DNA from 2 places in the Nocardia sp. NPDC056564 genome. Region 1 is predicted to be linked to the other one. Evidence: riboswitches for the same ligand, from Rfam matches in the RefSeq annotation. Region 1 holds a riboswitch; the other holds the start of a gene.

The links. Region 1 has a riboswitch for thiamine pyrophosphate ahead of ACFQ9K_RS26380 (purine-cytosine permease family protein). Riboswitches for the same ligand answer to the same signal wherever they lie in the genome.
Region 2: linked by a shared signal. The riboswitch ahead of thiC (phosphomethylpyrimidine synthase ThiC) and the one ahead of ACFQ9K_RS26380 (purine-cytosine permease family protein) in region 1 are both predicted to bind thiamine pyrophosphate.

What each region holds. Positions count from the first base shown of each region.
Region 1 is NZ_JBHTUR010000011.1:190,405-202,263, forward strand. Features, by position in the region: gene greA (transcription elongation factor GreA) at 1-339, shown strand, start outside; gene ACFQ9K_RS26350 (cystathionine gamma-synthase) at 458-1,600, opposite strand; gene ACFQ9K_RS26355 (acyl-CoA dehydrogenase family protein) at 1,786-2,961, shown strand; gene ACFQ9K_RS26360 (DUF6401 family natural product biosynthesis protein) at 3,167-3,535, shown strand; gene ACFQ9K_RS26365 (hypothetical protein) at 3,602-4,474, opposite strand; gene ACFQ9K_RS26370 (DUF4254 domain-containing protein) at 4,827-5,261, shown strand; gene ACFQ9K_RS26375 (AbrB family transcriptional regulator) at 5,289-6,422, opposite strand; TPP riboswitch at 6,679-6,794, shown strand; gene ACFQ9K_RS26380 (purine-cytosine permease family protein) at 6,791-8,179, shown strand; gene ACFQ9K_RS26385 (DUF72 domain-containing protein) at 8,196-9,002, shown strand; gene ACFQ9K_RS26390 (cystathionine beta-synthase) at 9,063-10,454, opposite strand; gene ACFQ9K_RS26395 (hypothetical protein) at 10,564-11,043, shown strand; gene ACFQ9K_RS26400 (SGNH/GDSL hydrolase family protein) at 11,142-11,859, shown strand, end outside.
Region 2 is NZ_JBHTUR010000007.1:68,349-80,207, forward strand. Features, by position in the region: gene ACFQ9K_RS19280 (KasA/KasB family beta-ketoacyl-ACP synthase) at 1-225, opposite strand, end outside; gene ACFQ9K_RS19285 (TetR/AcrR family transcriptional regulator) at 265-822, shown strand; gene ACFQ9K_RS19290 (MFS transporter) at 931-2,469, shown strand; gene ACFQ9K_RS19295 (MarR family transcriptional regulator) at 2,485-2,946, opposite strand; gene ACFQ9K_RS19300 (hypothetical protein) at 3,003-3,389, shown strand; gene ACFQ9K_RS19305 (hypothetical protein) at 3,598-4,005, opposite strand; gene ACFQ9K_RS19310 (dioxygenase) at 4,138-4,800, opposite strand; gene ACFQ9K_RS19315 (VOC family protein) at 5,288-5,725, shown strand; gene ACFQ9K_RS19320 (hypothetical protein) at 5,987-6,877, shown strand; gene ACFQ9K_RS19325 (hypothetical protein) at 7,016-7,882, shown strand; gene thiC (phosphomethylpyrimidine synthase ThiC) at 7,949-9,598, opposite strand; TPP riboswitch at 9,590-9,699, opposite strand; gene ACFQ9K_RS19335 (VOC family protein) at 9,766-10,242, opposite strand; gene ACFQ9K_RS19340 (lipase family protein) at 10,369-11,772, opposite strand.

The DNA of each region.
Region 1 (11,859 bases):
GCGCGCGAAGAGCAGGGTCAGCAGGAGGCGCGCATCCGCCAGCTGCAGGAGCTGCTGAACAACGCCAAGGTCGGCGTCGCGCCGACCAAGTCCGGTGTCGCGCTCCCCGGTTCGGTCGTCAAGGTCTACTACGACGGCGACGAGTCCGATACCGAAACCTTCCTCATCGCCACCCGCGAAGAGGGCCTGAACGATTCCAAGCTGGAGACCTACTCGCCGGCGTCCCCGCTCGGCGGCGCGCTCATCGACGCCAAGGTCGGCGACACCCGTGAGTACACGCTGCCCAACGGCAAGACGATGAAGGTCACGCTGGTCAGCGCGGAGCCCTACCACAGCTGACCGGTCCGGCCGCGGTGTCGCGTAGCCACCGGCAGCGCGCCCCGGCCGACCTGTTCCCCTGAGACACGAACGGCCGCACCCGAATCCCCGGTGCGGCCGTTTCGTCATGCTGCGGACCCTAGCTCAGTGCCTGTTCGAGGTCGGCGAGCAGGTCGGCGGCGTCCTCGATGCCGACCGAGAGCCGGACCAGATCCGCGGGCACCTCGAGCACGGATCCCTCGGTGGACGCGTGCGTCATGGCGGCCGGGTGCTCGATCAGCGATTCCACCCCGCCCAGCGACTCGGCGAGGGTGAAAACCTTGGTGCGCGAGCAGAGGTCGCGAGCCGCGTCCGGCCCGCCGTGCAGCCGCACCGAGATCATGCCGCCGAACCGGCGCATCTGCTTCGCGGCGACCGCGTGGCCCGGATGCTCCGGCAGGCCCGGGTAGATCACCTGGGAGATGGCCGGATGCCGGGTCAGGAACTCGGCCAGGGTCTCGGCGTTGTCGCAGTGCCGATCCATCCGCACCGCGAGGGTCTTGGTGCCGCGCAGGGTGAGGAAGGCGTCGAACGGGCCGGGCACCGCGCCCGCACCGTTCTGCAGGAACGCGAACGCCGCGTCGAGTTCGGGGTCGTTGGTGATCAGCGCGCCGCCGACCACGTCGGAGTGCCCGCCAAGGTACTTGGTGGTCGAGTGGGTGACGATGTCGGCGCCGAGCAGCAGCGGCTGCTGCAGGTACGGGGTGGCGAAGGTGTTGTCCACCACCAGCTTCGCGCCCGCGCCGTGCGCGATGTCGGCCAGCGCCGGGATGTCGCCGATGCTCAGCAGCGGGTTGGTCGGGGTCTCGACCCACACCAGCTTGGTGTTCGGCCGGATCGCCGCGCGCATCTCGTCCACGTCGAACACGTGCGCCGGCGAGTGCTCGATGCCCCACTGGCTGAACACCTTGTCGATCAGCCGGAAGGTGCCGCCGTACGCGTCGTCCGGGATGACGATGTGATCACCGGGACGCAAGGTGGCGCGAATGGCACAGTCGGTGGCGGCCATGCCGGACGCGAACGCCCGGCCGTAGGTGCCGGATTCGAGCGCGGCGAGGTTCGCTTCCAGCGCGGACCTGGTCGGGTTGCCGGTGCGCGCGTACTCGAAACCGCCGCGCAGGCCGCCCACCCCGTCCTGGGCGAACGTCGAACTCGCGTAGATGGGCACGTTGACCGCGCCGGTCTGCGGATCGGGATCGAATCCCGCGTGCACGGCCCTAGTGGAGAACCCCAGCTCACTCATGACCTCAGCCTAATCAGGGGCGATTTCCGAGCAACCCCCTGGTCGGGTCGCGTCGACGTTCTGCGCACGAATCCGACCCAGCACCGATCTAGTTACGCAGCTAGGACGTGTAGGCCGGAAATTTTCTCCCGAGAACCTCACCAGACCCCGATCTCACCGGCACCCTTCCCATTTACGCTTAGCCCATGGTGACTGTGGAAGAACTGTTCGCGATCGACTCCCTGCTGTCCGACGATGAGCGCGAGATCCGCGATGCCGTCGCGACCTTCGCGAATCAACGCTTGCGACCGCACATCGCGGACTGGTTCGAGGAGGGCACCTTCCCGGCTCGCGAACTCGCGCCGCAGCTGGGCGAGGTCGGGCTGCTCGGCATGCATCTCGAGGGTTACGGCTGCGCGGGCATGTCGGCGACGATGTACGGCCTGGCCTGCCAGGAGCTGGAGGCGGTCGACTCCGGCGTGCGCAGCATGGTGTCGGTGCAGGGATCGCTGGCGATGACCGCGATCCACAAGTACGGCTCGGAGGAGCAGAAGCAGCAGTGGCTGCCGGAGCTGGCGGCCGGCCGCGCGCTCGGCTGCTTCGGGCTCACCGAACCCGACTTCGGCTCCAACCCCGGCGGCATGCGGACCAGGGCCAAGCACGACGGCACCGACTGGGTGCTCAACGGCTCGAAGATGTGGATCACCAACGGCTCGGTGGCCGATGTCGCGGTGGTCTGGGCGCAGACCGAGGACGAGGGCAAGCAGGTCATCCGCGGCTTCCTGGTGCCCACCGGGACGCCGGGGTTCAGCGCGCGCGAGATGCATCGCAAGCTGTCGCTGCGCGCCTCGGTGACCGCCGAACTGGACCTCGACGACGTCCGGCTGCCCGCCGACGCGGTGCTGCCCGAGTCGCGCGGCCTGGCCTCGCCGCTGGGCTGCCTGAGCGAGGCGCGGTTCGGGATCGTCTTCGGCGCGCTCGGCGCGGCCCGCGACTGCCTGGCCTCGACCATCGAATACGCGCGCACCCGCGAGGTGTTCGACAAGCCGCTGGCCGGATATCAGCTGACCCAGGCGAAGCTGGCGGACATGGCGCTGGAGTTCGGCAAGGGGCAGCTGCTCGCGCTGCACCTGGGCCGGCTGAAGGATCGGGGCACGGTGACGCCCGAGCAGGTGAGCGCGGGGAAGTTGAACAGCACCAGGGAGGCCATCAAGATCGCCCGGGAGTGCCGCACCATCCTCGGGGCGAACGGCATCACGCTGGACTATCCGGTGCTGCGGCACGCGAACAACCTGGAGTCGGTGCTCACCTACGAGGGCACGGCCGAGGTGCATCAGCTGGTGCTCGGTCGCGCACTGACCGACGCCAACGCCTTCCGGTAACCGGCGGCCGTCGAGAGAACAGTTCGCCGGCGGACGGTAACTCGATCCATACCGTTCGGTCGTGTTTGTCACTATCAACCGGCGAACTGATTCTCCCCCAAGTCTTTTCGATGCGGACAATTTGCTGGAATCCGCGTTTCCGACAAAACAGACTGGGTGAAGCGTCACAGTTCTATAAAGACTCGCCGATTGCTAGCATAGGAACATGTTTTTGCTCGGCCCCGCGTTGCTCGAAGTGTCGGCACGCAAGATTTTGACCCGCCTGCACAAGACGCACGGGATGCCCGCGCTGGCCGCGGCGGCGGAGCTGCCCGCCCTGTCGGCGGCGCTGGACCAGCACGCGGCGGCCGTGCGCGACATCCTCGAACTCGGCGTCGAGGGCGCCGCGCGGGTGCCGATGAGCGTGCTGCTGGCGGGTTACGCCCGCGGGCTCCTCGATCACGTGCGCGAGGCCGCGGCCGAGCACGGCATGACCGGTGCCGCGCCGAGCGACCTCGGCAGCTGGGCGAACGCCGACTGGCTCCAGTTGCGCCTGGCCGGCGTGTGCCTGCACTCCGCGCAGCAGTTCGCCTGAACCCTTGACAAAAAACGCGTCCGCCGTAGGCAGCAGCCCACGGCGGACGCGTTGTGCCGAGTGCGCTCAGCGGCGCTCGCCCGGATCGCGGTAGCCCATGTACTCACCGGACTGCTCGTACGAGCCGCCGCCCTGCATCGCGCCCTGATCCCACTGCTGCGCGTGCTGACCCTGGCCGCGGGCGGCCTGCTGATCCATCCATAGCTGCTCACGCGAGGCGTCCTCACGACCGCGCGAGTACGCCTCCGCATGCCCCTTGACTGCGGGCATCTCCTCTTCCAGGCCGCTCAGCCAGCCCTCCCAGCGCTGCTGCATCGGCCGGACCATGCCGCCGCCGACACCGACCACCAGGATGCCGCCGATGGTGGCGAGCACGGTGATCAGGATCGGCATGGTGACCGACATGGCCACGCCGATCTGGTTCAGCGCGGCCACGATGCCGACGCCCCAGATGAACACCGCGGCGATCCGGCCGATCATCGCGCCGTAGGACAGCCCGCCGAGCATGTTGCCGACCAGGTCACGCACCGCGGACGCGATCGCACCGGCGATCACCACGATGATGATGGCGACCGCGGCCTTGGGCAGCCAGGACACGATGCCGTCGAGCAGATCGCTCACCGGGTTCGGCCCGAACACGCCGAATCCGAGTTGCAGGGCGATCAGCAGGATCGCGTAGTAGGCCAGCTTCGCCAGCAGATCGGACGCGTCGTAGCGGCTGCGCGACATCATCTGCTTGAGGCCGCCGCGCTCGACCAGGCGGTCGAATCCGAGCCGGTCGAGCACCTTGTCCACGATCGTCGAGACGACCTTCGCGACGATCCAGCCGATGAGCAAGATGACGATGAATCCGGCCAGCTTGGGGACGAACGTGGCCACCGAGCTCCACGCGTCCGAGAACCCCTTCTGGAAATCGATAGCCAAACTGGAGGTGTACATGCCCATCCCTTCGCTATCCGATTACGCCATGGCGGTTGCCGAGGCTGCTTCAAGGCCGGTTATACCCTGGCCACATAACTCGAATCGCTTATTTGCAGACAATTTGCCACATTGCGACTTTCGGCGCGACCGCACCACGATCCGACGCGCGGGGACGTACTCTCTACTCCGGCCACCCGCGACTGGTCGGTCTTCCTCACAACCCGGCCCACGCCATGAGGAGAAGATTGTTACGACCTGTCATCGCGGTGCCATCTCGATGTCACCGACACGCCGAAGTAAGCGGCGCACTCTTGTCTCGGATTCGGCATCAGGGCAATGCCTCCCGCCTGACGTCACCCGGAGGTGCACGATGAAGACCTTGTCAGCCGACCCCTCATTGCCGGATCAACGCGAACTGGTCGCCGCCTTCGGCAGCCGCGCCGGCGATCCGAACACCGACCATCCGCTGATCGACCTCGCCCGCCGGTTGGCCACGCTGCACCGGCAGCGGCCGGGCAATCCGCTCGGCGCCGCCGGAATCGACTGCCGCCGCGCCGAATTGGTCGCCGCCATCGATAACTGGGTGGCGACCCAGCTCCCGCGCCGCAGCTGCACCGAGCACCTGCGCACCGGCTCGCTCGGCGCCACCGTCGATCGCATGGCCGCGGCACACGCGCACGCCAGCCATCTGCTGCACACCGCCGAAAAGGTCTCCGACCTGCGGGTGCACGCGGCGTGGTATCGGCTCGCCGCGTTGGCCGACGAATGGACGGATCTGATCGTGGGCGCGGTGCGAAAAGCGTAGCGGGGCAGGGGGTCCGCGCAGACCGGGTCAGGCCACCAGCTCAGGCTGCGCCAGCTGTAACTGCCGCGCCGAGAACCAGCGCATCGCCTTCGCGAGCAACGGCAGCATCAACACCATCAGCAGCAGCCGCATGCTCTGCACACACGTGATGAGCGGCAAGTTCGCGTCCATCGACTCGGCCGTGGCCAGCACCGCGTTGATGCCGCCGGGCGTGGTGGCGAGGTAGATGTCGGACAGCTCGAGATCGACGAAGGTAGCCACCGCGAAGGCGAGTCCGGCGACGATCGCGGACAACGCGACGATCGTGACCGTCATGCCGGGAATCATCCTGGCCATCTCGCGGACGACGGTCCGGGTGAAGCGAGTTCCGACCTCGAAACCGATGAGCACGAACAGCAGATCCTTGAACAGGTTCGTCGGCGCGTACCCGTGGCTGACGCCCAGCGCGGTCAGCACCGCGGTCATCAGCATCGGCCCGATCAGCGCCGGGCTGGGCAGCCCGAGCCGCCTGCCCAGCTTGGTGCCGATGACGCACAGCATCACCGCGATGGACAACCCGGCGACCTGATCCCCGCGCCCGACGATCATCCAGAACGGCAGATCGGGATTGGTCACCGCGCCGCCGAGCGTCACCTTCTCGTTGCTCAGCCCGCCGCCGCTGTTGCTCAGCAGCGCGCCGAGGGCCGGCGCGCTGACCGCGACCAGCGCGACCCGCAGGTACTGCATGAACGCCACCTGACGCGGATCGGCGTCCATATCGTCGGCCACCGCCACCACCGCCGCGGAACCACCGGCCAGCAGCCCGAGCGTCGCGGTCGGCAGTTCGACGTGCGCGAAGCGGGCGAACACCACCGCGACCAGCAGGCTGATCAACAGCGTCGCCACGGTCACCGCGAGCACCGGAATCAACGCCAGCCCGATGCTCGACAGCAGCGAGATCTCCAGGTAACTGCCCATCAACACACCGAGCATGGACTGCACGCCGCACGACAGCTGGCGGGGCATCGGCGCCGGCAATTTCCCGGCCAATGCGAGGGCGCCGCCGACGACGATCGCGAGAATCATCTGCGGCGCGGGAAAATTCACCCGATCGAGCAACTCGGCCCCGGCAAGCACCGAGGTAAGCAGAGCTACCCAACCGATCACTTGCCTCCGAGTCATACCTCGTGATCCTGGCCCTAGACGGTGAACAGACCGTTACAACTCCGTTATCGCGGTTAACGGCCGGTGTGATCCCGGCCGCAGGACACCAATCCCCAGTTCAGAACGGACATTTCCCAAGCCCTGCGTTGGTTCGTACTCTGCCCGGTTTCCACCATACCGATTCGAGCGAACTTGCAGTTCACAGCGGTTCACCGGCCCCGGAAGCGCGAATCGCACGGACCGCCGAATCGCCACGTGTACTATTCGCCCGAACCACCCCCACCGCGGGAGCTCGGGCAAGGCCGGGCTGAGAGGGCGGACCCCAGCGCTTCGCCGACCGCATGAACCTGTCCGGGTAATGCCGGCGTAGGAAGAGCGTTTCGGGCATGTCTTCATCGACCCTGCACAACTCCGAACGGCACGAGGCCCCCTTCACCCTCGACGAGCCCGCCCCGAAGGTGCTGTCCTTCTGGGACCAGAGCGCATTCTGGGCAAACCTGGGTGTCAGCCTCATCGCCTTCTCCGGCGCGTACACCGTGCTGGCCCCGAATTCCGACGGCGCGCCACAGATTTCCATCTCGGCGGGCATCCTCGCGATGATCGTCGGCACGGTCGTCGGGGGTCTGATGCTCGGCTTGGCAGCCATCCCCGGCGCGAAGACCGGCAAGCCGGCGATGGTCCTGCTGCGCGGCCTGTTCGGCGCGAAACTCAGTTATCTGCCGACCGTTTTGAACATCGCCCAGCTGATCGGCTGGGGCACCTTCGAATTGATCGTGATCGGCGACGCGGCCGACGAACTGTTCGGCGGCGGTCCGCACTGGCTCTACGTGGTGGCCGCCGGCGTGCTCACCACGGCGCTGACCATCTGGCCGCTCGGTTCGGTGCGGCTGCTGCGCCGGTTCGTCACGATCGGCGTGGTGATCGCGCTGATCTGGTTCTACATCCAGTTCTTCCGCACCGGGCTGCCCGATCTGTCGGCCAATCCCGGCCCGCACGGCAGCGGCCCGTTCGGCGCCGACTGGAACCTCTTCTGGATCGCCACCGACGCGGCGCTGGCGGTGTCCATCTCCTGGGTGCCGGTGGCCGCGGACTACACCCGGCACTCGCGCAGCACCGGGTCGGCGTTCGGCGCGGCCAGCGGGGCCTACGCGGTCACCCAGATCGTGGCCTACACGCTCGGCCTGTTCGCGCTGGCCCGAGCGACCGGAGACGGCCAGTACTCGCCGTTCCTCCAGGTGAGTCTGGGCGGCCTGTTCTTCTTCGTGTTCGTGCTGCGCGAGGCGGACCAGTCGTTCGCCAACGTGTACTCCACCGCCGTCTCCATCCAGAACCTGGCGCCGCGCATCGATCGGCGGATCCTGTCGATCGGGCTGGGCGTGCTGATCACGGTGCTGGCGTTGCGGCTGAACATGGCCAACTACTTCGGCTTCCTCGGGCTGATCGGCTCGGTGTTCGTGCCGCTGCTCGGCGTGCTCGTCGCCGACTTCTTCCTGCGCGCGAAGGGCGACTGGAACACCGCCGATGACGCCCCGCCGCGCTGGGGGATGATCCTCGCCTGGCTGGCCGGGCTCTCGGTGTACCAGCTGATCAATCCGGGCGATGCCGGTGTGTGGACCGACTTCTGGGTGCACGTGCAGGAGCTGCTGCACTTCACCAAGCAGGCGTGGATGAGCGCGTCGCTGCTGTCGTTCCTCGCGGCGCTGGTGGTCGCCTGGGCGTTCGGCCGGGTCTCGACGCTCCGGCGTGCCCGGGTAACCGGCGGCGCGTCCGCCTGACTGCCACGATGGAGTGATGGGCGAGATCAGGATCGGCACGTCGGGGTGGGTGTACCCGCCCTGGCGTGGCGTCTTCTACCCCAAGGGGGTGACGCAGAAGCGTGAGCTCGCCTATCTGTCGCAGCAGCTGAACAGCGTCGAGATCAACGGCTCGTTCTATGCGCTGCAACGCCCGTCGAGCTATCAGAACTGGGCGGGTCAGACGCCGGACGATTTCGTGTTCGCGGTGAAGGGCAGCAGGTTCATCACCCACATGAAGCGACTGCGCGACGGCGACGAGTTGCTGGCCAACTTCCTCGCCTCCGGCCTGCTGGCCCTCGGGCCCAAATTGGGCCCGATCCTCTGGCAGCTACCGCCCAACTTCCCGTTCGATCCGGAGGTGCTGGCCGACTTCTTCGGCCACCTCCCGCGCACCACCACGCAGGCCGTGGAAATAGCGAAACAACATGACCATCGGGTGGATCCGGCCTATACGACCACCGACGCGGATCGTCCGCTGCGGCACGCCTTGGAGATCCGGCACCCCAGCTTCGGCACGCCGGAATTCACCGACCTGCTGACCGAACACGGGATCGCCCTCGTAATCGCCGACGCCGCGGGCAAATTCCCGTTGATCGAGGAGGTCACCGCGGACTTCGTCTACCTCCGGCTGCACGGCCACGACGAGCTCTACGTCAGTGGCTACACCGACGAGGGCCTCGACCTGTGGGCCGACAAGATCCGCGCCTGGTCCGCCGACCACGACGTCTACTGCTATTTCGACAACGACGCCAAGGTCATGGCCCCGCGCGACGCCCTGGCCCTGCGCGCCCGCCTCGCGTAGCCGGGGCCCGAGTTCCCGGACCCCGACCGGCCTTCCGCGACAACGGATCTCGTGCGCGACTCAGTGGCCCAGCGTGCCGATGCTCAGGAAGCCGAGCAGGTCGTGCCGGGTGATGACGCCGACCGGCTTACCCTCCTCGACCACCATCAACGCGTCGGTGTCCGACAGCGCCTTGGTCGCCGCGGAGATCGGCTCGCCCGCGCCGATCAGCGGGAACGACGGGCTCATGTGCTTGCCGACCGAATCCGTCAGGTGCGCACGGCCTTCGAACACCGCCGAGAGCAGATCGCGCTCCGAGACGCTGCCCGCGACCTCGCCCGCCATCACCGGCGGCTCCGCGCCGACCACGGGCATCTGCGAGACGCCGTATTCGCGCAGGATCTCGATCGCGTCGCGCAGGGTCTCCGACGGATGGGTGTGCACCAGGTCGGGCAGCTCGCCGGACTTGCCCCGCAGCACGTCGCCGACCAGCGGTTCGACCATGCTGCCGTCCAGCCGCTCGCGCAGGAAGCCGTAGGAGCTCATCCACTGATCGTTGAAGATCTTGGACAGGTAGCCGCGGCCACCGTCGGGCAGCAGCACCACGACCACGGCGTCCGGGTCGCGCTTGGCGACCTCGATGGCCGCGACCACGGCCATGCCGCACGAGCCGCCGACCAGCAGGCCCTCCTCGCGGGCCAGGCGGCGGGTCATGTCGAAGGAGTCCGCGTCGGAGACGGCGATGATCTCGTCCGGGATGGCCGGGTCGTAGGCCGACGGCCAGAAGTCCTCGCCGACGCCCTCGACCAGGTACGGCCGTCCGGTGCCACCGGAATACACCGAGCCCTCGGGATCGGCGCCGATGACCTTCACCTTGCCGCCGGACACCTCCTTGAGGTAGCGCCCGACGCCGGTGATGGTGCCACCGGTGCCGACGCCCGCGACGAAGTGGGTGACCTTGCCCTCGGTGTCGCGCCAGATCTCCGGGCCGGTGGTCTCGTAGTGGCTGTCCGGGCCGCCCGGGTTGGAGTACTGATCCGGCTTCCACGCGCCGTCGATCTCGCCGACGAGACGGTTGGACACGCTGTAGTAGCTGGCCGGATCCTCCGGCGCGACGGCGGTCGGGCACACGACGACCTCGGCGCCGTACGCGCGCAGCACGTTGCGCTTGTCCTCGCTGACCTTGTCCGGGCAGACGAAAACGCAGTGGTAGCCGCGTTGCTGGGCGACCAGGGCGAGACCGACGCCGGTGTTGCCGGAGGTGGGTTCGACGATGGTGCCACCGGGGCGTAGCTGTCCGGACTTCTCCGCGGCGTCGATCATCTTCACCGCGATCCGGTCCTTGGAGCTACCACCCGGGTTCAGGTATTCGATCTTGGCCGCCACCAGTCCGGCGTTCGGGCCTACAACAGAGTTCAACCGGACCAGCGGCGTATTGCCGATGAGGTCCACGACATGGTCGGCGATGCGCATGCGCCCCATAGTTCCAGATGGACCCGATGTGAGTTGGCGCACGCCACGCACAAGCCCGTCCGGCGGGACAAACCGGGATTCCAGCAAACCCCCATTTAGGATCCGAACCATGAAGCAGCCGAACATCGCCAGGGCCGGCGTTGTTCTGGCCGGAGCGGCACTGGCCGCGCTGGTCGGACCGGGCGCGCAGGCGAACGCAGTCACCATCGAATTCCCTCAGGTGCCGACGCTCGCCTACGGCGGCTGGTGCGGGACGACCATTCGCACCTGGGCAGATGTCAGTTCGGCGTGGCCGGGCCGGGCCATCTTCAACATGCGTGCGCTGCCGGTGATCGGCGTCGGCCCCGGCGACTATCCGCTGGCGCCGCTGTGCGAGGTGCACACGATGGTGGACTGGCGCAACACCACCACCGGCGCGGTGGGCCGGTACGAGGACACCATCGTCACCGGCCTGTACGGCAGCGTCCAGTACGCGCTGTTCCAGGACACCGGCCCCGGCCACGTCGAGGTCACGATCAGCACCGACGCGGCGAGTATCCCGGCGCACGGCCGGTTCGACGTTCCGGCTCCGGCTGCCCCGCCTGCGTAAAGTCGGTACATTTCTGATGTGAGCGAGCGTCAGCGAGCGAACCAGGGACACAGCGCGCCTGGGCGCACCGCGGAACCGAGCGGCGGCGAGGTGGAGTCGTGAACGCACCACGCATCGGCTGGCGTACGGCCGCGGTGACCGGTGCCGCAACCGTCCTGGCCGGTTCGGGCACCGGCGCCGCGTGGTGGGTGACCTCTCGACTGTTGATGGCGCAGGCCGGCGCGGCGCGTGGCGTCATCGGCCGCGACACCTCGAAACCCCCTGAAGCGGACGGCATATACACCGCGGGCTGCCTGGCTCCGGAGCGCTGGCGCTCCGGCAAGCAGGCGGATCTGCACCTGATGATCTTCGGTGACTCCACCGCGGCCGGGGTCGGCTGCCTGGTCGCCGACGAGGTGCCCGGCGTGCGCCTGGCCCGCGGCCTGGCGGTGGCTACCGGGCAGCGAATCCGGTTGAGCACCAAGGCGATCTCCGGCGCCACGTCCAAGGGACTGTCCGGTCAGGTCGACGCCATGTTCGTGGCCGGGCCGCCGCCGGACGCCGCGGTCATCCTGATCGGCGCCAACGACATCACCAAGAAGCACTCGGTCCGCGCGTCCGCGCGCAGGCTGGCCGCCGCGGTCGCCCGGCTGCGCACCGCCGACAGCGTGGTCGTGGTCGGCACCTGCCCGAATCTGGGCACGGTGACCGCGATTCCGCAGCCGCTGCGCACGGTCGTGCACAACTGGAGCGTGCGGCTGGCCAAGGCCCAGACGGCGGCCACGGCGGTGGCCGGCGGCCGTCCGGTGCCGATGGGTTATCTGCTCGCGCCGGAGT
Region 2 (11,859 bases), on a different contig from region 1:
TTCGATCCTGGTCAGCTGCTCGCCCGGATGTGACTTCAGCTTTCCGCCGATCCGCACCGGCAGGTCGTACTCGGCGACGAAGTCCTCGGTCAGCACGCCGATGCCGGTGTGCCCGAGCAGCAGCTCCGACCAGGTCGTGTCCATGTCCTCGGCCAGGCAGGTGGTGGCCGCGTAGCCGGTGACGACCACGGCATCCCGAGTTTCTGAAGCGATTGTTACAGTCACGATGTCATGAATACCTGTAGCACTCGCTACAGTCAACTCATGGCCCGTCCCCTCGACCACGCGAAACGTGCCGAACTGCTCGCCGCCGTGGTGCGCTATATCGCCGACCACGGCCTCGTCGAGCTATCCCTGCGCCCGCTCGCGGCCGAGCTCGGCACCAGCTCCCGGATGCTGATCTACTACTTCACCACCAAGGAGGAATTGCTGGTCCAGGCCTTGGCGACGCAGCGTCCGGACCTCGCGGCGCTGTTCTCCGGGGTCCGCGAGGTCGCCGAGTTGCGTGCGCGGCTATGGGGGTTCTGGACGGCGAATACCGCGGGCGAGGGCCGGACCAGCGTCCGGGTCATGTTGCAGGTGCTCGGTGCCGCGTGCGCGTCGGACAGTCCGTATGCCGATTACGCCGAGACGGCCATCGCGACGTTCGTCGCATCGCTGGCCGACGGACTGCGCGGATTGCCGTCCATAGCCGATCCGGAACTGGTGGCGACACTGCTCGTTTCGGGGTTGCGCGGGATTCTGCAGGATCGCCTGATCACCGGCGACGTCGAGCGCACCGACCGGGCCGCCCGGCTGCTGATCGACCAAACCCTGCGGTAGTCGTTTCGCGCGGCCGGGTCGATCCGCGAACAGATCGACCGGCGGCGCGGTTACTTGGTGTTTGCTGGAGTCCGGTGGATGCTGGGCTGGGGCGAGCGAGGAGGCGGCATGGCGGCGAGCGGACCGGAGACGAACGGCGACGTATCGACGGTGGGCGGCGTGCGCTGGGTGATGCTCGCGGTGCTGTGCGCCAGCCTGCTGCTGGTGGCGATGGACGCGACGATCCTGAACGTCGCGCTGCCGTCGCTGATCGCCGATCTGCGGGTGGGGCAGCTCGAACAGCTGTGGATCATCGACGTGTACGGGCTGGTGCTCGGCGGTTTGCTGATCACCACGGGTGCGGTGGGCGACCGGGTCGGCCGGAAACTGTTGTTCCTGGCCGGGTTCGTGCTCTTCGGCCTCGCCTCGGTGGTGGCGGCGACGTCGCAGAGCGCCTGGCAGTTGATCGCGGGGCGGGTGCTGCTCGCGATCGGCGGCGCGATGGTGATGCCGTCGACGTTGTCACTGATCCGGAACATCTTCGCCGACGCGCGGGAACGCACGCTCGCCATCGGTATCTGGGCCGCGGTGGCAGGCGCAGGCGCGACCATCGGCCCGATCGTCGGCGGTGTGATGGTGGAGCACTTCGGCTGGGCGTCGGCCTTCTGGTTGAACGTGCCGGTGGTGCTGCTCACCGTGGCGGTGGGCGCCTGGTTGCTGCCGGAATACCGGGCGCCGCAATCCGGTTCGCTCGACTGGCCGGCCGCCGGGTTGTCGATCGTCGGGATCGTCGGATTGGCCTGGGGCATCAAGCATGTCGCCAAGGGCGCACCGGCCCCGGTGGATTGGGCCATCCTGATTCTCGGTGTGCTGCTGCTGATCTGGTTCGCGCGGCGCCAGCTCGCCGCCGCCGATCCGCTGCTCGACGTGCGGCTGTTCCGCAACGGCGCGTTCTGCGCCGCCGCGCTCGCCACGTTGCTCGCCATGCTCGCGATCGGCGCCGCCCTGTTCCTGATCTCGCTGTGGTTGCAGTACGTGCACGGCTACTCGCCGTCCGAGGCCGGCCTGCGCACCTTGCCGTCGGCGTTGACGCTGCTGGTCGCGTCGCTGACGACGCCCTGGCTGATGCAGCACATCGGGGTCAGGGCCGTGCTCGCGATCGGGCTCGGCGCGCTGGCCATCGGGTTCCTCGGGCTGGCGCTGAGTCCGGAGCCGACCACGTATCCCGTGGTCGCGCTGGTGCTCGCGTCGTTCGGGCTCGGCGACGGACTGGCGATCACCGCGGCGGCCGCCGTCCTGGTTTCCGCGGTGCCGCCCGAACGGGCCGGGCAGGCGGGCGCGGTGTCGGAAACCAACTACGAACTCGGCATCGGGCTCGGGGTGGCGCTGCTCGGCAGCATCCACGGGCGGATCTTCACCGAGAACATGATCGATCTGCCGTTGCGGGGCGAAAGACTGGATGAGGCAAGGGAATCCATCGGCGGCGCCGTGGAAGTGGCGAGCCGCCTGGACAATGCGCCGCGCGAGCAGGTGCTGGAGGCGGCGCGGCACGCGTTCGATGTCGCGCTCACCACTACCGCCTATGTGTCGGCGGCCATCGTCGCGGTGGTGGCGGTCGTCGCGGTCTGGCTGGTGCCAAGGGGTTTTCGAGTCACCGGCTCGCACTGAGCGGCAGCGGGGCACTCAAAGCGCGTCGTCTCGGGGGTGCGCGTGGTCGAATACGCGGCGCATCAACTGCGATAGCTGGGCGCGTTCCCGCGCGTTCAGCGGTGCGAGGAGATCGTCGGCGACCCGGCCTGCCTCCTTGTCCAGGGCGGCCAGCGCGGCCCGCCCGGCACGGGTGATCCGCACGGTCACCCGCCGTCGGTCGGCCGCGTCCCGCGCGCGCTCGACCTGCCCCGCCGCGGCAAGCTCATCGACCACCTTGGCGACATCGCTCGGGTGAATGGCGAGCCGCTCGGCGAGATCGCGCTGCGCATGCGCCCCGAAGTCGGCCAGTGCCGCGAGGATCGCCATGTGCCACAGCCGAAGTCCCCGCTCGGCCAGCCGATCCGCGAACCGCCCGCGTGCCACCTTGCCCATCCGCGACAACAGATAGATGTCCAGCCCGAGCAAGCTCGGCGGCAGTGCGTGCCCAGAGTCCATCGACCTATTGTAGGGCTAGACCTATAGTAGGTCTGCACCTACTAATTGGAGACCCGATGGACGCACTGCACCCGAGACTGCTCGTCACCCGCTTCGCCGAATGCTTCACCTTCTACGCCGCCGTCCTCCCCGGACTCATCGGCGCCGACCTGGTCAAGGGCACCCCCGACGGTCCCTACGCCAACTGGGACGTAGCCGATCAAGCGGCCCTGATCCTCTTCGACCGCGCCACCATGGCCCAGGTGGTCGGAACCGCTTCCCTGCCAACTCGATCCACCCCCACCCAAGACACAGTCATGTTCGTCTGCCGAGTCGAGGACGTGGACGCCGCCTGCGCCCTCTGCCTCGACAACGGCGCAACCCCCGTCGCCGCCCCCGTCGACCGACCCGACTGGGCCCCAACCTCCGCACCGCGCACGTCCGCGACCCCGACGGCACCCTGATCGAACTCCAGTCCTACTGAACGGATTTCGACCGAACCACCCGCGTCGGCTCGACGCCGCCGTCGATCGCTGCCTCCGGAAGGCCGAGAGCTATTGGCGCGGCTGGGTTTGCGCGGTCCACCGGTTCGCGCCGAAAGGCCGGTGTGGTGGAAGCGGGCGTCGAACCCCGGATGGGGAACTCGACGCCCGCTTCGATGATCCGAACATCTCAAGACGGCGGGCCGGAGACGCCGTCGGCGAGGACGAGCGCGGACGAGCCGCCGAAGGCGGGTTTCGGCCCTTCGGCCTCGATGTTGATGTCGCTGCGGACCTTGTCGCCGTGTTTGCTTGCGCCCAGGTCGGTCATGATGGTGACGAACGTCGGCTTGCCCGTGCAGGCCAGGTTCTCGGCGGTTCCGCTGCCGGTGGTGTCGGAGACGTCATTGGTCAACTTGACGGTGATCGTCGCGGTGTCGCCTTCGGTGCAGTCATATGCGGCGATGACCGAACCGTCCTTGTGTAGAACCTTGAACACCGCGACGTTCGCGTCGCCTTCGGTGACGGTCGCATCGGCGACCGGCGCGACGAGCACCGTGACGGCACTCGAAAGGGCAAGCATGCCGGCAAATCTCCGCATGGATCTCATCCTTCTCGTCGGGTTTGTGCGTCACGGTGTTCGGTCCTGCGCACCACGACGCCTTACACCTGCGCATTCGTTGCCGACGAGCGCCCAGATGGGCATGGACCCTTTCGATGCTCAGGGCGCCGGTCAGCGGAAATTCAGGATGAAGTCGTACGTCCCCTCCTTGCCTGCGGGCACGGTGCGCACCGTCATCAGCAACCGGCGGTCGAAGATGGAATCGGTGTTGTTGCGTGGTTCGCCGGGGAAATACAGCTGGGTGGTCAGGATGCGCTGGTTCGGAGCCTGCACCTTGACGTGGATGTGCCGGGTGCGGCCCGGGTACAGGCCGGGCACGATGGTCGACAGGTTGAACCGGCCGTTCGCGTCGGTGAACTGGTGCCCCCGCCACTTGTAGCCCGTGTTGTCGTAGGCGCCGTCGTTGTCCGCCTGCCAGAAGTCCAGCAGGGCCTGGGCGACCGGGCGGCAGGACCGGGTGAACACATAGCCGCTGACCGTCAATCGGGTGCCCGGCGCGCCGGGTATCACCAGGTCGCTCGTCAGCGGGGAGTTCGGCTTGAAGTAGGGGCCCTCGGTCTGGGCAATGGTGGGCGCGTCGCCGTCGTGGCAGGCCGGGGTCGGCTCGAGCTCGGCCGGCACGGCTTGCTGGGCTTCGCCGGGGCTGCCGGTGCTGGTCGCGGCGCCGGCGGTCAGCGCCGCGGCGGCGGGCACCGCCAGCAGGCCCAGCTGCAGAAGGCGTTTGCGGGTGATCGCCTGGGGGATCTCGTCATCCAGGGAGTCGTTGTCGGTCATGGTTTTGATCTCCTCGTGGGAACAGAACGGGCTGGAGTTCACATCCGGCATTCGCGATGCGAATAGGTGTCGCGCCACGTCGTCTGAACAGCCGGGCGTGCGTGCTGCGCAGAGATCAAACACCTTGTCGGCGAATGCATTTCAAGTTCGAATGTGAACAACACGATATGTCGCACCGTGGGCACGGGCAACGGTCCGAGTCGGTGGCCGCGCCGGCGCTTCTGTTGAGCGTGCTCGAAATGCCTAGTGCCATAAGATGATTCGTGACACCTCGCGACTCGCGACGCCGAGTCCCCAATGGTTCCCCAGTGGTGACCGCCGGATATCGCCGATGCTGTGGAAATTGTTCGCCAATGGATTCGAGGCCGCGGCGAACGCGTCCGGAAAAAATCTGGAAATTCCCGCCCCGCGGATGTCGAGAATGCTCGGACGGCTCCGTCCTCGGGATACAGGCGGAATGAGCCGCCACCAACCTGAGGAGAAAATCATGACGATCCGCCGGATGGACCATGTCGGCATCGTGGTCGAGGATCTCGCGGCTGCTGTCGCGTTCTTCGTCGAACTGGGCCTGGAACTGGAGGGCGAGGCAACGGTCGGTGGCCAGTGGGCCGACGACCTCCTCGCGCTGGACGGCGTCCTGGCGGACATGGCCGTTGTGCGGACTCCGGACGGCCACGGCCGGATCGAACTCTCGACCTTCCGCTCGCCCACCACCACCGCCACCGCGCCGAAGGCGGCGGTGAACACCCCCGGCATCCCCCGCCTGACCTTCGCCGTCGACGCCGTCGACGATGTCGTCGAGCGCCTGCGCGCCCACGGCGGCGAACTCGTGGGCAAGGTCGCCCGCTACGAAAACCATTGCCGCTACGCCTACGTCCGCGGCCCCGAGGGCGTCATCGTCGGCCTGGTCGAGGAACTCCGCTGACCGATGCGCGCACCGCGAGGCGCCACATCGGCACGGGCGCTAACCGGCCCGCGCAGGCGGCGGTGTCTGCCTGCCATCCAGAAGCAAGACCGCTACGAACAATCTCCGAACTCTCGTTGAGTACCCCTCCGATCTGGAGGCACGGCAATGGCGAAGTCGGGCGGGTTGTTCGCATATCGGCCGATCGGTCGGCGGAAGACTACTGAAGGAGTTCCTTTGCTTCCACAGTGCTGTACCCGCGCGATATCGAAGGGTCTCCTGGTGGGATCGGCGGTGCTGCCCCTGATGGTGACGCCTGTCGTTGCCGGAGCCGACACGCCTGCCGTTATCGCCGGACCGGCGATTACGGTCTTCAATAGTGCTGGGGCCCATACGGTTACGGTCCCCGAAGGCGTAACCGGCTTCACCCTCGTACTCATCGGAGCAGGCGGTGCCGGCGGTGCGGGCCTGCTCAACGGCGGCGAGGCCGGGGCCGCCGGTGGCGCCGGCGGTCTCGTCACCTGCAAGGTCACTCAGGTTGCCCCGGGTACGACGATAACTGTCTCGATCGGTGGCACTGGGATCGGCGGGGACAGCAACAGTACTGATTCGAATGGCGCGGGCGGTTCCGGCGGTTACGGCGGCGGCAAGGATGGGGAAAGCCCCTCGGCCAGGGAGGATGCCAAATTCAGCGGACCAGGCGGCGGTGGCGGCGCGAGCCGGGTCGAGATGGGTGACGAGATCCTCGCCGGCGCTGGTGGCGGCGGTGGCGGCGGTGGCCTCGCCACCAATTGGTACGCCGGACGTGGCGGGGACGGCGGCGGCGATAGCGGTGGGAAGGGCGGCGCGGGTCAGAACGGCTCGACCACGGGTAAGTATGTGGCTGGTGGTGGTGCCGGTGGCGGTGGTTCGTGCGACGGCGGTCATAGCCGTGTCGTGGGCGAACCGGTAACGGGTCAGGCAGGTAAAAACTCCGCCTACGACGCGGGGAAGAAGATCTCCACCGGAGGTGAGCTCGGTGGCGCTCCGGCGGCCGCCGTCGCCGTGCCGGCCGGAATCGGCGTCGGGGGCGATGGCGGCCCGTCCACAACCGGGGCAGGCGGGTATCCCGACGACACCGGAAATGGTCGTAGTGGTGGTGGCGGCTACGCCGCTTTCGTGTGGGAAGCGTGACAAGGGCGGCCCTGCCGGATTCACGTCGTCGCGACCAGTAAGAGATAAACCTTTCGCGCGGGCGAAACTCGCTCCCGGTATAGAACATATGTTCGATAGAATGGAGGTCGATAGGTACCCTACCGGGAGCGAGGGGTCATGCGGGAGTCGTCCTCGGGGTTATTGAAGTTGCTGGTCAACGAGGTTGCGGTGCGGCATGGGTATGGGTGCGAGGAGGCGGGCGGGGAGTTCGTGTTCGCCCGGCGCGGGGGCGGCCGGGTGGTCTTGCCGTGTACCCGATTGGAGCGGCGGGTCGCCCGGGCGCCGCGGCAGCTGTGGTCGACGATCGTCGAGGATCGACTGGATACGCAGATCACGGACCTGGCCGCCGGGCATCTCGACATGTCGCGACTGGAGTCGGTGCGGTCGATGCTGCGGACCCGGCTGTGTTCGGCGCGGACCAGGGGGCTGATCAACGACGTGCGCCGATTGGTGGCGCCGGGACTGTTGCAGCGGGTGCTGATCGACTTCGGCGACATCATGGCGCCGGTGACCTACACCAACGTACAGCGGTGGGGCGCACGGGAATCGGATCTGTTCGCGATCGCCGAGCGCAACACCCAGGCCGAGGGTGGGCTCGACCTGATGACCGCCGATATCGACGGCATGGATGATGTCGATATCCAAATGCTCTACGGGGCATCGGATTTCGTCACCGCGCACGTGCGATGGCTGGACGACTATCCGGTGGTCGGTCCGTGGGGCGCGCTGCTCGTCATTCCGGGCCACACCCACCTGCTGGTCCATCCGATCACCGGACCGACGGTGTTCGCGGGAACCAGCCTGCTCGCCGAACTCCTTGTCGCGGGGGAGCTTCGGTCACGGCCGGTCAGCCGCTCGATCTACTGGTGGCGCAACCGAATCGCCATCGATATCGCCGCCACCATTCAGGGCAGTGGCGAGTCGATGGAGGTGGTACCGGCCGATCACCTCGAGTCGCTGCTCGAGATCATGCGCCGGGACTGAGCCGTCCGGTTCCCGCCCGCAGGGGGTGCGGGAACCGGACGCGTTGCCGGACAGTCGAATCGGGCCCTACGTGACGATCGGCAGATACACCGCGTTGCCGCTGTCTGCGAACTCGGCGGACTTCTCCGCCATCCCGGCCTCGATCGCCTCGACATCGGTCAGCCGGTTGCGTTCCGCGTACTCGCGCACATCCGCGGAGATGCGCATCGAGCAGAACTTCGGCCCGCACATGGAGCAGAAGTGCGCGGTCTTGGCCGGCTCGGCGGGCATGGTCTCGTCGTGGTACTCCCGCGCCGTGTCCGGATCCAGCGACAGCGCGAACTGGTCGCGCCAGCGGAATTCGAACCGGGCCTTGGACAATTCGTTGTCCCGGTCCTGCGCGTGCGGGTGCCCCTTGGCCAGGTCGGCGGCGTGCGCGGCGATCTTGTAGGTGATCACGCCGACCTTGACGTCGTCCCGGTTGGGCAGCCCGAGGTGCTCCTTGGGGGTGACGTAGCAGAGCATGGCGGTGCCCGCCTGCGCGATGATCGCGGCGCCGATGGCCGAGGTGATGTGGTCGTAGGCGGGCGCGATGTCGGTGGCGAGCGGGCCGAGGGTGTAGAACGGCGCCTCCTCGCACAGCTCCTCCTCCAACCGCACGTTCTCCACGATCTTGTGCATCGGCACGTGCCCGGGGCCTTCGATCATCACCTGCACGCCAAAGGATTTCGCGATCTTCGTCAGTTCGCCGAGGGTGCGCAGCTCGGCGAACTGCGCCTCGTCGTTGGCGTCGGCGATCGACCCTGGCCGCAGCCCGTCGCCGAGGGAGAAGGTCACGTCGTACTTCGCCAGGATCTCGCACAGCTCGGCGAAGTGGGTGTACAGGAACGACTCCTGGTGATGCGCCAGACACCAGGCGGCCATGATGGATCCGCCGCGCGAGACGATCCCGGTGACCCGCTTGGCGGTCAGCGGCACGTAGCGCAGCAGCACGCCCGCGTGCACGGTCATGTAGTCCACGCCCTGCTCGCACTGCTCGATCACGGTGTCGCGGTAGATCTCCCAGGTGAGCTTGGTCGGATCGCCGTTCACCTTCTCCAGCGCCTGGTAGATCGGCACGGTGCCGACCGGGACGGGGGAGTTGCGCAGGATCCACTCGCGGGTCTCGTGGATGTTCTTGCCGGTGGACAGGTCCATGATGGTGTCGGCGCCCCAGCGGGTGGCCCACACCATCTTCTCCACCTCCTCGGCGATCGAGGAGGACACGGCCGAGTTACCGATGTTCGCGTTGATCTTCACCAGGAACTTCTTGCCGATGATGGTCGGCTCGAGTTCCGGATGCTTGTGATTGGCCGGAATCACCGCGCGACCGAGGGCGACCTCGTCGCGCACCAGCTCGGGCGACACTCCTTCGCGAGCGGCGATGAAGCGCATTTCGGGTGTGATGATGCCCTGCCGAGCCCAGGCCAGCTGGGTCGGCGGTCCCTCCACCTCGGGCTTTGCCCAGGTATCGCGCAATTTCGGCAGGCCCGACTCCAGATCGATCGTGGCCGTGTCGTCGGTGTACGGGCCGGAGGTGTCGTAGACGTCGAAATGCTCGCCGTTCGTCAGATTGACCCGACGGACCGGAATACGCAGCCCGTCCACCTCGGTGTAGTGCTTGACACTGCCTTCGATGGGTCCGGTGGTGACGGTGTCGATGATCTCGGATCCGTCTGTGGACGTAGCAGTAGCCATGATCGTTCCTCCCTACGCCGGCATTACCCGGTCAGGTTCATACGGTCGACGGCCCTAGCCGTCCTCTCAGCCCGCTGGTGCGAGCCCCCGTTGGCGTGTGAAATTTTCCAGGCCGAGACTACCTGCCTTTCCCGGGGGTTCGCCCCATGATCGGATGAAGACCCACGTCACTTGCCGTGGTAGGCGTCGCGCAGCTGTTGCAGCACGATCTTCTTCATCCCGAACATCGCCCGCATCGCGCGGTTCACCGCCTCCCGGTCATCGCCGGTGACCAGCTCGGTCGCCTCGGCCGGCCAGATCTGCCACGGCACGCCGTATTTGTCGTTCAGCCAACCGCATTCGATCTCTTGCCCGCCATCGGCCAGCAACGCGGTCCACAGCCGGTCCACCTCCTCCTGTCCGTCACAGTTGACCAATAGCGACATGGCATGGGTGTAGTGGTATTCGCCGCCGCCGTTGATCGCGGTGAACTTCTGGCCGTTGAGTTCGAAGTCGACGGTGATGGCCAGATCGGCAGGCCGGTTGGTCGCTTCGGGGTGGTACTGCACGTCGGTGATCTTGGAGTCGGCGAACAGCGAGCAGTAGAACTCGGCGGCTTCCTCCGCCTGGGTGTCGAACCACAGATTGGTGACGATCTTTTGCATGGCGATCCTCCTGGCCGGTGTCGGTATATCCGTGCAGACGAGGCGGGCGCCGGGAAATCATCGCTGTGCCGACAAAAGCACGGCCCCCGACCGTGTTCCGGTCGAGGGCCGGGCCAGTGGTGCGGACTAACGCTCGCGTGGTCCGATCGGGAACCCGAGCGCGCCGAAGGTGGCGTTCAGGTTGATCTCGATCTGGGTCAGCAAGGCGTTGAAGTCGGCCAGCATGGACACCACATTGTCGGTGCGGCAGCCGACCTGATCGGGCGCGTTCGGCGCCAGCCTGGCCTTCAGCCAGTTGAGCGTGCCTGCCATGCCGAGCGATGGCAGGCTCAGATGCTCGCTGAGATGGTCGCGGGTGTAGACGACGGACGCGCCGCCGGCGCACCACTGCTGGTTCAGCCGGTCATTGGTCCACACCGGAACCGCCTCGTCGAAGACGCCCTGGTACAGGAAGATCGGGGCGGTGGGGATATTGCGGCCGAGCACCGTTTGCTCGAAGGTCTCCTTGATCTCCGGAACCTGGAGGAAGTCCGGAATCGGGATGGTCAGCAGCCGGCCGTAGTCGACGAACATCTGGGTGAGCGCGTTGCGCGGCAGGCATTGCCGCTCGGTCCGGTCCATCAGCGCCCGGCCCTCGGGCGTCAGATACCGATCGGCCGCCTCCTTGAACTTCGGATAGGCCTTGCGCAGCGAGGAAATGCCGATGCCGATCAGCGAGGAGAACATCGACCCGTTGACGTGCAGCAGCGACACCACGTCCGAGGTGGGCGAGCCCATGGCGATGCCCTTGACGTTGAGTTCCGGCGCGTAGGTCGGCTGCATTTCCGCCGCCCACCCCGAGCCCATGCCGCCGCCGGAGAAGCCCCACATGGCGACCGGGGTATTCGCGCCGTCCAGCCCGAGCGGCTGGAAACCTTCGGCGGCGCGGATGCCGTCGAGGGTCATGTAGCCGGGTTCCTTCGGCACCGTGAGGTGCCCGTCGAGCCCCTCGTAGTCCGGCACCGAGATCGCCCAGCCCTGGCTGATCAGTCCGGCGATCGCGATCAGCTCGCTTTGCGAGTGGATGCCCTCGAGGCCGGCCAGACCCGAACCCTGTTGCAGCACATACGACGGCGAGCAGTCGTTGCTGGCGCTGTCGTAATAGAACTGGAGTGAGACCAGCGGGCGGGAACGGTTCGGGTCGGCGCCCGCGGGCAGGATGACCGTGGTGACAGCGACGGTGGGCTGGTCGTTGAGATCGGTGGTGCGGTAGAGCAGCTGCCAGGAACGCACATTCAGCGGCAGCACGGTCAGGACCGCCAGGTGCACCTCGCGGGACCGGAGAATCGCGCCCGGCGCCTGGTCGGCGAATCCTTCGGGCGGTCGATAGAACGAGTCGTCCTGCGGGAGCGGCACCGCCGCGGCGGGCGCGGGCACGACCGCGCCGGTCAGCAGCACGGTGGCCATGGCGAACGCCACGGCCACCAGCACTGCCACCGAACGTATTCCGGGCCGCGGGCGGCCGGTCGGATCACCAGTGATCACTGACACGTATGCGTCCTTCCTCATCAAGGTGACAGCGATTACAACACGGGAACCTGTTACTAACAAGAACTCTTTCTAAACGGCATCGAGCTA